2 regions of the Flavobacterium glucosi genome follow, and region 1 is predicted to be linked to the other one. Evidence: riboswitches for the same ligand, from Rfam matches in the RefSeq annotation. Region 1 holds a riboswitch; the other holds the start of a gene.
The links. A riboswitch is a leader RNA that binds a small molecule or an ion and turns the genes downstream of it on or off. The one in region 1 is predicted to bind S-adenosylmethionine.
Positions count from the first base shown of each region.

Region 2: linked by a shared signal. The riboswitch ahead of ACNQGD_RS06240 (Na+/H+ antiporter NhaC family protein) and the one ahead of ACNQGD_RS13690 (homocysteine S-methyltransferase family protein) in region 1 are both predicted to bind S-adenosylmethionine.

Region 1 is NZ_JBLVPK010000008.1:90,278-96,908, reverse strand. Features, by position in the region: gene metH (methionine synthase) at 1-1,205, opposite strand, end outside; gene ACNQGD_RS13695 (hypothetical protein) at 1,624-2,391, opposite strand; gene ACNQGD_RS13690 (homocysteine S-methyltransferase family protein) at 2,533-3,534, opposite strand; SAM riboswitch class I at 3,806-3,925, opposite strand; gene ACNQGD_RS13685 (NAD(P)/FAD-dependent oxidoreductase) at 4,018-5,070, opposite strand; gene ACNQGD_RS13680 (precorrin-2 dehydrogenase/sirohydrochlorin ferrochelatase family protein) at 5,162-5,743, opposite strand; gene cobA (uroporphyrinogen-III C-methyltransferase) at 5,746-6,519, opposite strand; gene ACNQGD_RS13670 (nitrite reductase) at 6,512-6,631, opposite strand, start outside.
Region 2 is NZ_JBLVPK010000003.1:85,223-91,853, forward strand. Features, by position in the region: gene efp (elongation factor P) at 1-495, shown strand, start outside; gene ACNQGD_RS06220 (UDP-3-O-(3-hydroxymyristoyl)glucosamine N-acyltransferase) at 565-1,494, shown strand; gene ACNQGD_RS06225 (nuclear transport factor 2 family protein) at 1,496-1,858, shown strand; gene sucD (succinate--CoA ligase subunit alpha) at 1,953-2,825, shown strand; gene ACNQGD_RS06235 (hypothetical protein) at 3,043-3,465, shown strand; SAM-I-IV-variant riboswitch at 3,593-3,689, shown strand; gene ACNQGD_RS06240 (Na+/H+ antiporter NhaC family protein) at 3,754-5,076, shown strand; gene fabG (3-oxoacyl-[acyl-carrier-protein] reductase) at 5,150-5,896, shown strand; gene ACNQGD_RS06250 (hypothetical protein) at 5,978-6,631, shown strand, end outside.

The DNA.
Region 1 (6,631 bases):
GGCAGCAAATAAGCTACTGCTTTTTTCATTACTCGTGCTGACTTTACCACTTGCGGCAAAAACATTTTACCCGACCCAAATAAATCCCCCACGACATTCATTCCCGTCATCAAGTTGATTTCGATAACTTCGATCGGTTTCACAGCTGCCAATCGGGCTTCTTCAACATCAATTTCTATAAATTCATCGACTCCTTTTACTAACGAATGTGTCAATCGTTCCTGAATGGTTCCCGAACGCCATTCCTGTACCGCTTTTTCAGTATTCTTTACATCGCCTTTTACATTTTCGGCAAAGTCCAACAACCTTTCGGTGGCATCATCACGTCTGTTTAGAATTACATCTTCAACACGTTCCAAAAGTTCCTTTGGAATCTCATCGTAAATAGAAAGCATTTCAGGATTCACGATTCCCATCGTCATTCCGTTTTGAATAGCGTGGTATAAGAAAACCGAGTGCATCGCTTCCCGAACCGTGTCATTTCCTCTAAACGAAAACGAAACATTACTTACCCCGCCACTAATGTGTGCATGCGGAAGATTTTCTCTAACCCATTTCGTACCTCTAAAGAAATCCAATGCGTTATCGCGGTGTTCTTCCATTCCTGTTGCTACTGGAAATATATTCAAATCGAAAATAATATCCTGCGGAGGAAAACCAACTTTGTTTACCAAAATATCATACGAACGTTGGCAAATTTCTACCCGGCGTTCGTAATTATCAGCTTGTCCCGTTTCATCAAATGCCATAATAATTGCCGCAGCACCATAGCGCTTAATCAATTTGGCGTGATGAATGAATTGCTCTTCGCCTTCCTTTAAAGAAATCGAGTTTACGACACTTTTTCCTTGCACCACTTTAAGTCCCGCCTCGATGATATCCCATTTCGAGCTATCAATCATGATTGGAACCCTAGAAATATCAGGTTCGGCAGCGATTAAATTCAGGAATTTTGTCATGGCATATTCACCATCCAGCATTCCTTCATCCATATTTATATCGATGATTTGCGCGCCACCTTCCACTTGCTCTTTAGCGATACTGAGTGCTTCTTCGTATTTTTCTTCTTTGATTAACCGAAGGAATTTTCTAGAACCGGTAACATTCGTTCGTTCACCAATGTTTACAAAAACGCTTTCCGGCGTAATAATTAAAGGCTCTAATCCCGATAATACAAGGTTTCTTCTCTTTTCTGCGTGTGCCATTTTTGTTTTATTTGATCCTACACCGTTTTTAAAAACAGTATAGGTTTAACTTTTTTGTTTATTGCTACCTTTTTAAAACGTGTAGTTCGTTTTGTTTATTATTATTTTGGGCGTGACCCAAGGGTCGGGCTATTCGTTACAAGTCCTCGACAAATGAAGTCCCGATAGCTATCGGGACTTCATTTGTCTGTGGGCTTTTCTCTGCTATCCCTCACGCAAAACCCTGCATGCTATTACTATTCTTTTTACCCACACCAACGGAATAAATTCCGTTGCTACAAAATGGGTCGTTCCTACGGAACTCGTACTTCGCGAGCGCAAGCGTCCCGCTCGTGCCCATTCTAAGTTATATTGTTCAAAATCTTTAACCCGCCTTTGTTTGTGGGCACGAGCTAAAAGCTCGCACTAGCGGGGGTTATTATTTTATTTGGTCTATAAAATTAAATTCTCTTTCGTCCATAAAATTAAGGTCTAAAAGTTTAAAATAATCAGTTCCAATTTGAGTTAATTTCATTATTCCTGGAACAACGTCTGATATATCAAGCAATGTAATTTCATCATTCCTACATATTAAGCCTTGTCTATCTAACAAAATAAAGTCTTGTAGCAGAAATTCAATATCTGTAGTTACGTTATCATAATCTTCACGAAGATCATTTATTCTTAAAGAATATTTGTTACTTATATTTTGCCCAACCATTGCTAAAATTGTTAACTGCCTATAGCTTAATTGTTGAACTACATTCAAAATTTGATTTGCATTGTCTGGATTTACAGAGCTGTCAAATGCGACATTTTTATAAATATTAGAAATGAATTTAATTTTCTTTTCTTCAAATTCATTCTTACATTTCATTAAAACACCTTCAAAAAGTTCTTCTGCTTTGCTTCGATTAATTTCGTCACTGTCAAAAAAACCATCTTGTCGTAATACTAATCCATTATCTAAATTTTCTTGTACTCCAACTATTGTTAAACCAGCAGAAGCTCCAACTCTTACTTGCTCTCTATTTGATAAAATTCTTTCAGCAAATTCACCAATACCTTTGGATACTGCCACTCCAGCAATATTACCACCAATTGCAAAAACTGGCCCACCAATTAAACCTATTGCACCGCCAATTACTGCACCTACTATCTCGGCGCCAGTCTGAATTAATTTTGTTGTTTTATTTTCGTTTTCCATTAAATATGCTTATCGTTTGGTGTTTGCTTCCCACTAACTCATAAATATATACAATTCATAATTGCAATCTCTACAATTTATTATTGCTTTGCTCTTAACAAATCCCTATTCGTGTTAAACGCGATAAATCGCGTCTCTAAGTTACATTGTCGCCGTTGAAACCCTAGGTTTATAATCCTTAGCAATATCAGCGATCAACCTGATATGTTCCGGGGTTGTGCCGCAACAACCACCTATGATATTTACTAAATTATCGTCTAAATATTCTTTGATGAAGGCTTGCATCTGCTCCGGGGTTTCATCGTACTCACCAAATGCGTTTGGCAATCCTGCATTAGGATGTGCCGACACGTTAAAAGAAGTGTTTTGTGATAAGGTTTGCAAATATGGTTTTAATAAATCAGCACCCAAGGCACAATTAAAACCTACGCTCAACAACGGAATGTGCGAAACAGAAACTAAAAAAGCTTCCACGGTTTGTCCCGAAAGTGTTCTTCCTGATGCATCGGTAATGGTACCGGAAACCATTATGGGAATATCGATATTGCGTTCATCTTTGACTTCTTCAATAGCGAAAAGTGCCGCTTTGGCATTTAAAGTATCGAAAATGGTTTCCACCAATAATAAATCACTTCCTCCGTCAATCAACGCTTCTACTTGTTGTTTGTACGCAATACGCAAATCATCAAAAGTTACCGCTCTATAACCGGGATCATTTACATCTGGTGACATGCTCGCCGTTCTGTTTGTTGGTCCTATTGAACCAGCAACAAAACGAGGTTTATCTGGATTTTTGGCTGTAAACTCATCGGCTACTTCACGGGCAATTCGTGCCGATTCGTAGTTGAGTTCATAAACATATTCTTCCAGATAATAATCGGCCATACCAATCGTGGTTCCTGAGAACGTATTGGTTTCAACGATATCAGCTCCCGCTTCAAAATAAGCCGCGTGAACTGCTTTGATGGCTTGTGGTTGTGTAAGTGACAATAAATCGTTGTTTCCTTTTAGGGAATGTGGAAAATCTTTGAAACGCTCTCCACGAAAATCTTCTTCGGAAAAATTGTAACGTTGCAACATGGTTCCCATAGCTCCATCGAGTATGAGTATGTTTTTTTTAATGGCTTCTTGAATGCTTGACATATCTATTTTTTTGCTCGCAAAGACGCAAAGGCGCAAAGCTTTTAATGGATTAAATAATTACAAAAGTTAACTATAGTAGCTCTTTAGCCCCGACTGCAGTGTAAATCCTTTTACTTTTTTTCTTTAAAAAAGTAAAAGATTGCAACGGAAAGCGGGAACGGTATTGGCAAAAAAAGCCAATTCTTCGCTCCTGATACTGAAATTAATTCAGTAGGCTAAATATCGATATGTTGTCAAGAAAAGGTTTGAGAAATACTAAGTGAGTATTTGTGTGTTATCTATCTTACATACTGAAACTGGTTCTGCATAAAGTAGAATGTAGCACCTTCTTTAAAGATAAAGGGTTGCTAAGGTTTCATTGGGTCTTTCCCTCCGCCTTTCGTGATAACTGTCAATAAATATAAGAACAGTGCAAAGTAAAGACAAAGCGCTAATACTTGCAAGTATTAGCGCTATATTTTTTAACTAGTTACTAGTAAGTTGTTAAACAATGGCTTTCACCACAGCTTTTGGAGCCTCTTTACGGGTTCCGTCAAATCCGTCCACGCCAGAAACTGTAGTATATTTTAATACATATTTCTTACCTGGATTAATGATTTGGTAGGCTGCCTGACACATTAATGTTGCTTCGTGAAAACCACAAAGAATCAATTTTAATTTCCCCGGATAGGTATTTACGTCACCAATGGCAAAAATTCCTGGAATGTTCGTTTGATAATCTAAGGCATTGTTTACTTTAATAGCATTTTTTTCAATGTCTAATCCCCAGTCTCCGATAGGGCCTAATTTTGGCGTTAATCCAAAAAGAGGAATGAAATAATCCGTTGGAATGGTTCTGTGGGCTCCATTTTCTTCAATATCAATTGATTCTAAATGTTCGGCTCCATTCAAACCAACTACTTCTGCCGGCGTGATCATTTTTATTTTTCCTGAATTTTTTAATTCCTGCACTTTTTCTACAGAATCTAAAGCACCTCTAAATTCATTTCTTCTGTGAATCAGAGTGACTTCGGAAGCAATATTAGACAAGAAAATACTCCAGTCTAAAGCGGAATCACCACCTCCAGCAATTACGACTCTTTTGTCTCTGAATTTTTCCGGATTTTTAATGAAATATTTTACTCCTTTATCTTCGTAAAATTCGATGTCTTCAATTAATGGTTTTCTTGGTTCAAAACTTCCTAGCCCACCAGCAATAGCAACAACCGAAGCATGGAATTTTTTTCCTTTATTCGAAGTCACAATAAAACTTCCGTCTTCTTGTTTTTCAATGGTTTCCGCACGTTCACCCAGCGTAAAACCAGGTTCAAATTGCTTGATTTGTTCCATTAAATTATCCACTAAATCACCCGCTAATACTTCCGGAAAACCTGGAATATCATAAATTGGTTTTTTTGGATACAATTCAGATAGTTGGCCACCTGCTTGAGGCAAGGCATCTAAAATATGACATTTTAATTTCAATAATCCTGCTTCAAAAACGGCAAATAAACCTGTTGGTCCGGCTCCTATTATAAGTATGTCTGTCTTAATCATTTTTTTTTCTTTATGTAATTATTTAATACAAAGTAACGATTGCTTTTTACTGCTTTAAATGATAAATATCATTCGTTCTTTTGCAATGCTTTTATTCTTTATTTTTTAACGACTCGGTTATTTCATTCATTTTCTGTACTTTTTCCTCGAAATTTCCTTTCAGCGTTTTGCGATATTCATTTAGGTTTTCGACCATTTTATTGATATCGTCCGGAATTATTTCTTCGAAAAACTCCCGTAATCTTTTAGCTGTTGTCGGTGATTTTCCGTTTGTTGAAATGGCGATTTTGACATTTCCTTTGGTTACAATTCCGCCCAAATAATAATCACATAATGGCGGCGTATCGGCAATGTTGCAAATCAGGAATCTTTTTCGTGACAAGTCGAATACGCGTTTATTGACTTTCAAATCATCGGTGCAGGCAATTACCATGTGGCGTTTGCGTAGCATCCAGCGATTAAATTTTTTATAGGTCAATTTTACAGAAGGATGTTTTTCTACCAATGCTTCCAATTCCGGCAAAAACCTTGGCGCCACCACCTCAACATTTGCATTGGGACTCGATTTCAACATGAAAGATAACTTTTCTAAACCTACATTTCCTCCGCCTACAATAAGTACATTGAGGTTGTGTAATTTTAAAAATATTGGATATAATTCGTTTCTTTCCATTGTTATCTTATTTCAGAGGCTATAAATTCTTCGTAAAAACCTCTTAATTGGGTGCTTTCTTTTACCACTTCTCCAATAACAATTATTGCAGGTGAACTTAACTTTTTCTCCGCCACAACTTCTTGAATAGTGTTAATCGTTCCAACACCCACTTTTTCTTCTGGAGTAGTCCCGTTTTGAATAATCGCAACTGGAGTTTCTCCTTTAGATTCTTTTTGGAATAAAGAAACAATTTGCGATAGCTTACTCATTCCCATCAAAATCACAACTGTTGCTGATGATTGTGCTGCGAGAGCTACATCATTCGACAAATTCCTGTCGGAAGTTGTGCCTGTGATTACCCAAAAACTTTCGGAAACGCCTCTTTTAGTTAAAGAAATTCCTTGATAAGCAGGAACTGCAATTGCCGATGAAATTCCGGGCACCACAAATGTAGGGATTCCAAAACTTTCTGCGAATTCAATTTCTTCGCTTCCACGGCCAAAAATAAAGGGATCTCCCCCTTTTAACCGAACCACATTTCCATACGTAAGCGCATTGTCTACAATCAACTGATTGATTTGGTCTTGCGAATATTCATGTGCGCCAATTCTTTTACCCACAAATATTTTTATGGCCGTTTTTGGTGCGTGATTCATTATTTCTTCATTGGCCAGTGCATCATACAAAACCACGTTCGCTTCAGCAAGTGCTTTAACTCCTTTCAGAGTAAATAAATCTGGATCGCCGGGACCAGCACCCACTAAAGTTACTTTTGGTTGTATTGTATTATGCATCAGCTAAATCTTTTGCTCTGTATTTTTCTATTTTATCAAAAAACGCAACTCCTTCTTGAATGTATTTTTGTGCAAATTCTGCCGAAGGCTCATTCGCTTTGATTTGATAAAC
Region 2 (6,631 bases), on a different contig from region 1:
TTTCTTCACGTAAAACCAGGAAAAGGTCCTGCTTTTGTTAGAACTAAATTGAGAAGTTTAACGAATGGAAAAGTATTGGATAACACTTTTTCGGCTGGTCATAAAATCGAAGAAGTTAGAGTAGAAAACCATAAATTTCAATTTTTATATCCTGAAGGTGATGATTTTCATTTTATGAATACAGAGACTTTCGAACAAATTACTTTAAATAAAAACATTTTAGATTCGCCAGATTTATTAAAAGAAGGAGAAAATGTAATGGTAAGTATTAATACAGAAACTGATTTACCTCTTTCTGTAGATATGCCAGCATCTGTAATACTTGAAGTGACTTATGCAGAACCAGGAATTAAAGGAAATACTGCTACAAATGCTACAAAATCAGCCACTGTTGAAACGGGTGCAACTGTAAACGTCCCTTTGTTTATTAATGAAGGAGATAAAATTAAAATTGATACTGCATCAGGTTCTTACATGGAACGGGTTAAAGAATAGTTTACAGTAATTAGTGTCCAGTAATCAGATATACTGGACACTGATTACTGAACACTGAATACTAAATAAATGAAATTCCAAAAAGTTTACTCTTTAGAAGAAATTGCGAGTATCATCGACTGTGAATATGTTGGTGATAAGAATTTTCCAGTGACTGGAATGAATGAAATTCATGTTGTTGAATCTGGCGATATTGTTTTTGTAGATCATCCTAAATATTATGACAAGGCATTAAATTCTGCTGCGACTGTTGTTTTGATTAATAAAAATGTAGCGTGTCCAGATGGAAAAGCATTGTTGATTTCTGAAGACCCTTTTAGAGATTTTAATAAATTAACGAACTATTTCAAGCCATTTCAATATTCGAATGTTTCAATAGCTACTTCAGCTTTTATAGGTGAAGGGACTGTAATACAGCCCAATACGTTTGTTGGAAATCATGTTGTTATTGGAAATAATTGTTTGATTCATTCTAATGTTTCGATTTATGATCATACTATAATTGGAAATAATGTAATTATTCATGCAGGAACTATTCTGGGTGCTGATGCATTTTATTATAAAAAACGTCCTGAAGGATATGATCAATTACTTTCCGGAGGAAGAGTGGTCATTAAAGATAATGTTGGAATTGGAGCACTTTGTACGATTGATAAAGGAGTTACTGGTGATACCACTATTGGAGAAGGTACGAAAATTGACAATCAAGTGCATGTAGGTCACGACACCGTTATTGGAAAAAAATGTTTAATTGCTTCACAAACCGGAATTGCAGGTTGTGTTATTATTGAAGACGAAGTTACTATTTGGGGACAAGTAGGAACCACTAGCGGGATAACAATAGGAGCAAAGGCAGTTATTCTTGGTCAAACCGGAGTTACAAAATCCGTTGAAGGAGGAAAATCTTATTTTGGTACTCCAATTGAAGAATCCAGAGAAAAATTGAAACAACTGGCTAATATCAAAAAGATACCAGAAATTCTTAATAAACTAAAGTAATATGTCTGCCAAAGAAATCGTTCAGAAATTTTACAAATCAGATGCGCTCATTGATAGTGAAGTCATAAAAGATTTTTTGCATCCTGAAGTTATCGTTGAATGGAATAGCAGTAAGGGATTTATCCAATTGGATTATGATTCTTTGCTAAGCCTCTCCAGTGATTTGAGTAAAGCCTACGTTCGTTCAAAGGTTAGAATAACTCATATTGTAAGTGAAAATGATACTATTTCGGTGCGGTACTCTCATTTTGTAAAAACGATTGAGAATCCTAGAGAAGAAATGTTATTAGCGCATTTTATGGTGATTTGGCAAATAAAAGACAATAAACTATTTCGGGGGTATCAAATGAGTCAATTATCATAATTTAGTGTCAAAAAACTGAATACTGAATACTGATTACTGATTACTATTTTATACTTTTGCATAACAATTTTAAAAACTACATAAAAAATATATCATGAGTGTTTTAGTTAATAAAGATTCCAAAATAATTGTTCAAGGTTTTACAGGAAGTGAAGGAACTTTCCATGCTTCTCAAATGATTGAGTACGGTACTAACGTTGTTGGTGGTGTAACTCCAGGAAAAGGGGGGACAACTCACTTAGAGAGACCCGTATTTAATACTGTGAAAGATGCTGTAGAACAAGCAGGGGCTGATACAACTATCATTTTTGTTCCACCGGCTTTTGCTGCAGATGCAATAATGGAAGCTGCAGATGCAGGTATAAAAGTAATTATTGCAATTACTGAAGGAATTCCTGTTGCTGACATGATTAAAGCAAATAGTTACGTTAAAGAAAGAAACGCTCGTCTAATAGGACCTAACTGCCCAGGAATAATCACTCCAGGTGAAGCTAAAGTTGGTATTATGCCAGGTTTTGTTTTCAAAAAAGGAACTGTTGGTATTGTTTCTAAATCAGGGACATTAACCTATGAAGCAGCTGACCAAGTGGTAAAACAAGGATTAGGAATCACCACTGCAATTGGTATTGGTGGAGACCCAATTATTGGAACTACAACAAAAGAAGCAGTTGAATTGTTGATGAACGATCCAGAAACAGAATGTATCGTAATGATAGGTGAAATAGGTGGGCAATTAGAAGCTGATGCGGCTCATTGGATCAAAGCGGATGGTAACCGTAAACCAGTTGTAGGATTCATTGCAGGAGTTACCGCTCCAGCAGGTCGTACAATGGGACATGCAGGTGCAATCGTTGGTGGATCTGACGATACAGCTGAAGCTAAAAAACAAATCATGAGAGAATGTGGTATTCACGTAGTGGATTCTCCAGCTGAAATTGGTAAAAAAGTAAAAGAAGTTTTAGGTTAATCTAAACTCTAATTAAATATTTTTAAAAGCCTCACAATTTGTGGGGCTTTTTTATTATAAATTGAATTAAAGAAATATCTTTGCACTTTATTAAATTGATCTGTTTTTTCAGATGTAATCCTAATAAAAACAAACATAAACGAATGGTTTCTAATGGACCTCACGATTTTGTGGGGTGTTTTTTTGTAAAAGCCAGTTTAAATAAAAATAAAATAATATGTACAAAGAGTTAAAAAAATTCAAAGTTACCAATCAGTTTTCATTTACTGCTGATGATAGTTTAGCAGAAGTTTGTAATGCGTCAGAAGGATCTGGAGTGTTTTTAGTGTATTCCGTAGGAGATGAAAAAGAGTTAATTATGGTTGGTTCTACTGGAACTGTTCAAAATAACGGAACTTTGAAAATTAAAAATGGTGGGTTGAAAGATAAAATTGTAGAAGGACACCAATTTGCAAAAACTGGAAGAAAATATTCTTGGCCAGCACAAATGAAAATCGAAGATATCAGCACGCTTGAAGTGGTTTGGTACGAAACATTTAATGATAAGACTAAAGTAATCCCAACATTTGTAGAAGGACAAGTTTTACAAAATTTCCTTGACGAAAATGGAAGATTACCAAAATGGAATGTAGCTTTTTAATTATTTAAAGTCTGTTTTTCAATATCTTAATTATAATTGTGCCACATTTTTATGTGGCGCTTTTTTTTGGATTATTAATATTTTGAATGGAATTCAAAATATTTCATAAATAATTAAGTACTTTTGCACCCGTTATCACGAATCCTTTAACAGGATAGCAACCTGCAACAACAAGCAAGGTGCTAAAACGATAAGCCAAATCCTTTGGAAAAAATGTTGTTTTAATCATTTTTATATTTTGGTTTATATTTTTTGTCGTGGTAATGGCTTTATTTTATACCATTATTTATGACAAAGAACATTCAACAAAAAGGAAATGCATTGGCATTACTTCCGTTATTCATTTTTATTTTAACTTTTTTAGGAGCTGGAATTTGGCTTAATGATTTTTATGCATTTCCTTCTCCAGTAGCCGTTTTATTAGGGATTATTGCTGCTTTTTTATTTTTCAAACAAGCTACAGAGGATAAAGTAAATACTTTGATTTCCGGTTGTGGCGAGAGTAAAATTATCACAATGTGTTTGATTTATTTGCTTGCAGGTGCTTTTGCCACTGTCACTAAAGCCATGGGAGGGGTCGATTCGGTGGTGAATTTAGGCATTAACAATATTGATGTGGCTTATTTTCCATTGGGAATTTTCCTGATTGCTTCTTTTCTTTCAACTGCTACAGGAACTTCGGTGGGTGCTATAGTGGCTTTAGGGCCAATAGCCGTGAGTCTTGCTGAAAAAAGTGGTTCTCCACTCGCATTAATTGCAGGTTCTTTATTGGGGGGCGCCATGTTAGGGGATAATCTATCGATGATTTCCGATACAACCATTGCTGCCACTCAATCTTTAGGATGCGAAATGAAAGATAAATTTAAAATAAACTTGTTCATCGCATTTCCTGCTTCGGTAATTACCATTTTTTTACTTTTCTATTTAGGATTAAATTCTGAAGTTATGGCAGTTGCTCTCCCAAAATCCAGCTATGAACTAATTACTATTTTGCCTTATTTGTTAGTGATTATTCTAGCTATAGTTGGAATTAATGTTTTCACAACTTTAATATTCGGAATTGTAGTAGCAGGAATTATCGGAATTATTGGGGCTGATTTTACCATTTTAGTATTTGCACAAAAAATATACGAAGGGTTTACGAGCATGACCGATATATTCTTGTTATCCATGCTTACGGGTGGTTTAGCTGCATTGGTCGAAAAAGCAGGCGGCATTGATTTTGTTATTTACAAAATTAAATCCAGAATAAAAAACAAGAAATCGGCTCAAATGGGTATTGGAACTTTAGTGAGTTTTACTAATATGGCTATCGCCAATAATACGGTTTCCATTGTTATTACAGGTGCCATTGCCAAAGAAATTAATGATGAATATAATTTAAGCTCCAAAAAAACCGCTACATTACTTGATGTTTTTGCTTGTATTGTACAAGGAATTTTGCCTTATGGCGCTCAAGTTTTGTTGATTTTAAGTTTTGCCAATGGAAAACTGAATTTCTTAGATTTACTCAGTAACGCTTGGTATCTCTTATTTTTGTTTTTAGTTACTTTAATTGCTATTTACAGTAATTTTTGGGATAAATGGATGCATAGATTTTTGAAAGTTTAAGCTTTAGACATAAAATTTTTGAATTGAATTGTTATATTTGTCTTATAAAAAAAATACAAACGAACGATAGAATATGAAATTATTAGAAGGAAAAGTTGCCATAATTACTGGTGCGAGTCGCGGAATTGGAAAAGGAATTGCTGAAGTTTTTGCAAAACATGGTGCAAATGTCGCATTTACATATAGCTCATCAGTAGAATCTGCTTTGGCATTGGAAAACGAATTAAATGCTCTTGGAATCAAAGCCAAAGGATATCAGTCGAATGCAGCCGATTTTAATGAAGCACAAACTTTTGTTGATGCGGTTTTAGCTGAATTTGGAACGGTTGATATTCTAATAAACAATGCCGGAATTACTAAAGACAACCTTTTGATGCGTATGTCCGAAGGAGATTTCGATCAAGTAATTGATGTTAACTTAAAATCGGTTTTTAATATGACTAAAGCCATTCAACGTACTTTCCTGAAACAACGTTCTGGATCTATAATCAATATGAGTTCTGTTGTAGGAGTGAAAGGAAATGCAGGGCAAACGAATTATGCAGCTTCTAAAGCAGGAGTTATCGGTTTTTCTAAATCCGTAGCATTGGAATTAGGATCTCGTAACATTCGTTGTAACGTAATTGCTCCAGGATTCATTGAAACAGAAATGACGGCTAAATTAAACGAAGATGTGGTAAAAGGATGGAGAGACGGAATCCCGTTGAAACGTGGCGGAACGACTGAAGATGTTGCCAATGCATGTCTTTTCTTTGCTTCAGATATGAGTGCGTATGTAACGGGACAAGTAATGAATGTTTGTGGAGGAATGCTTACCTAAAATAATTATAAATTATAATTGTTGAATTATAAATGGTCAATAATTCAAAATTTAAAATTTATCATTAAAAATAAAAAGAGAATGACAACAACTACCTTGCTATTATTACTTCTTTCATTACTAATAGCTGGCGGTTTGTCGTTTTTTCAATATATCTACAAAGCCAAAAACAAATCGAAAATCGGTTGGTTTTTGGCTTTTTTGCGTTTTTCATCCATTTTTGGAATATTATTGTTATTGATTAATCCAATACTGACTAAAAACACCTTAGAAACCGTAAAAACACCTTTGCCGATTGTTGTTGATAATTCGAGTTCTATTTCTTTTTTGAATGCCAATGAAAAAGCATTAGAATTGTATAAAAAAATACAATCAAACTCGGATTTACAAGAGAAATTCGATGTGCAATTGTATCAGTTTTCAGATGATTTTGAACCGGCTGAAACATTTGATTTTAAAGGAACTCAAACTAATATTGATGTTGTTGCCAAAAATCTAAAAAGCATTTATAAAAACGCAATCTATCCAACAGTTATAATTACGGATGGAAACCAAACGTCCGGGAATGATTACAGTTATAGTTTCGATGCTGCGAATAAAGTATATCCAGTAATTATAGGGGATACAACAACTTTTTTAGATTTTAAGATCAATCAGCTCAACGTTAATAAATATGCTTTTCACAAAAATAAATTTCCTGTAGAAGCTTTTTTACAATATTCAGGAACTAAAAGT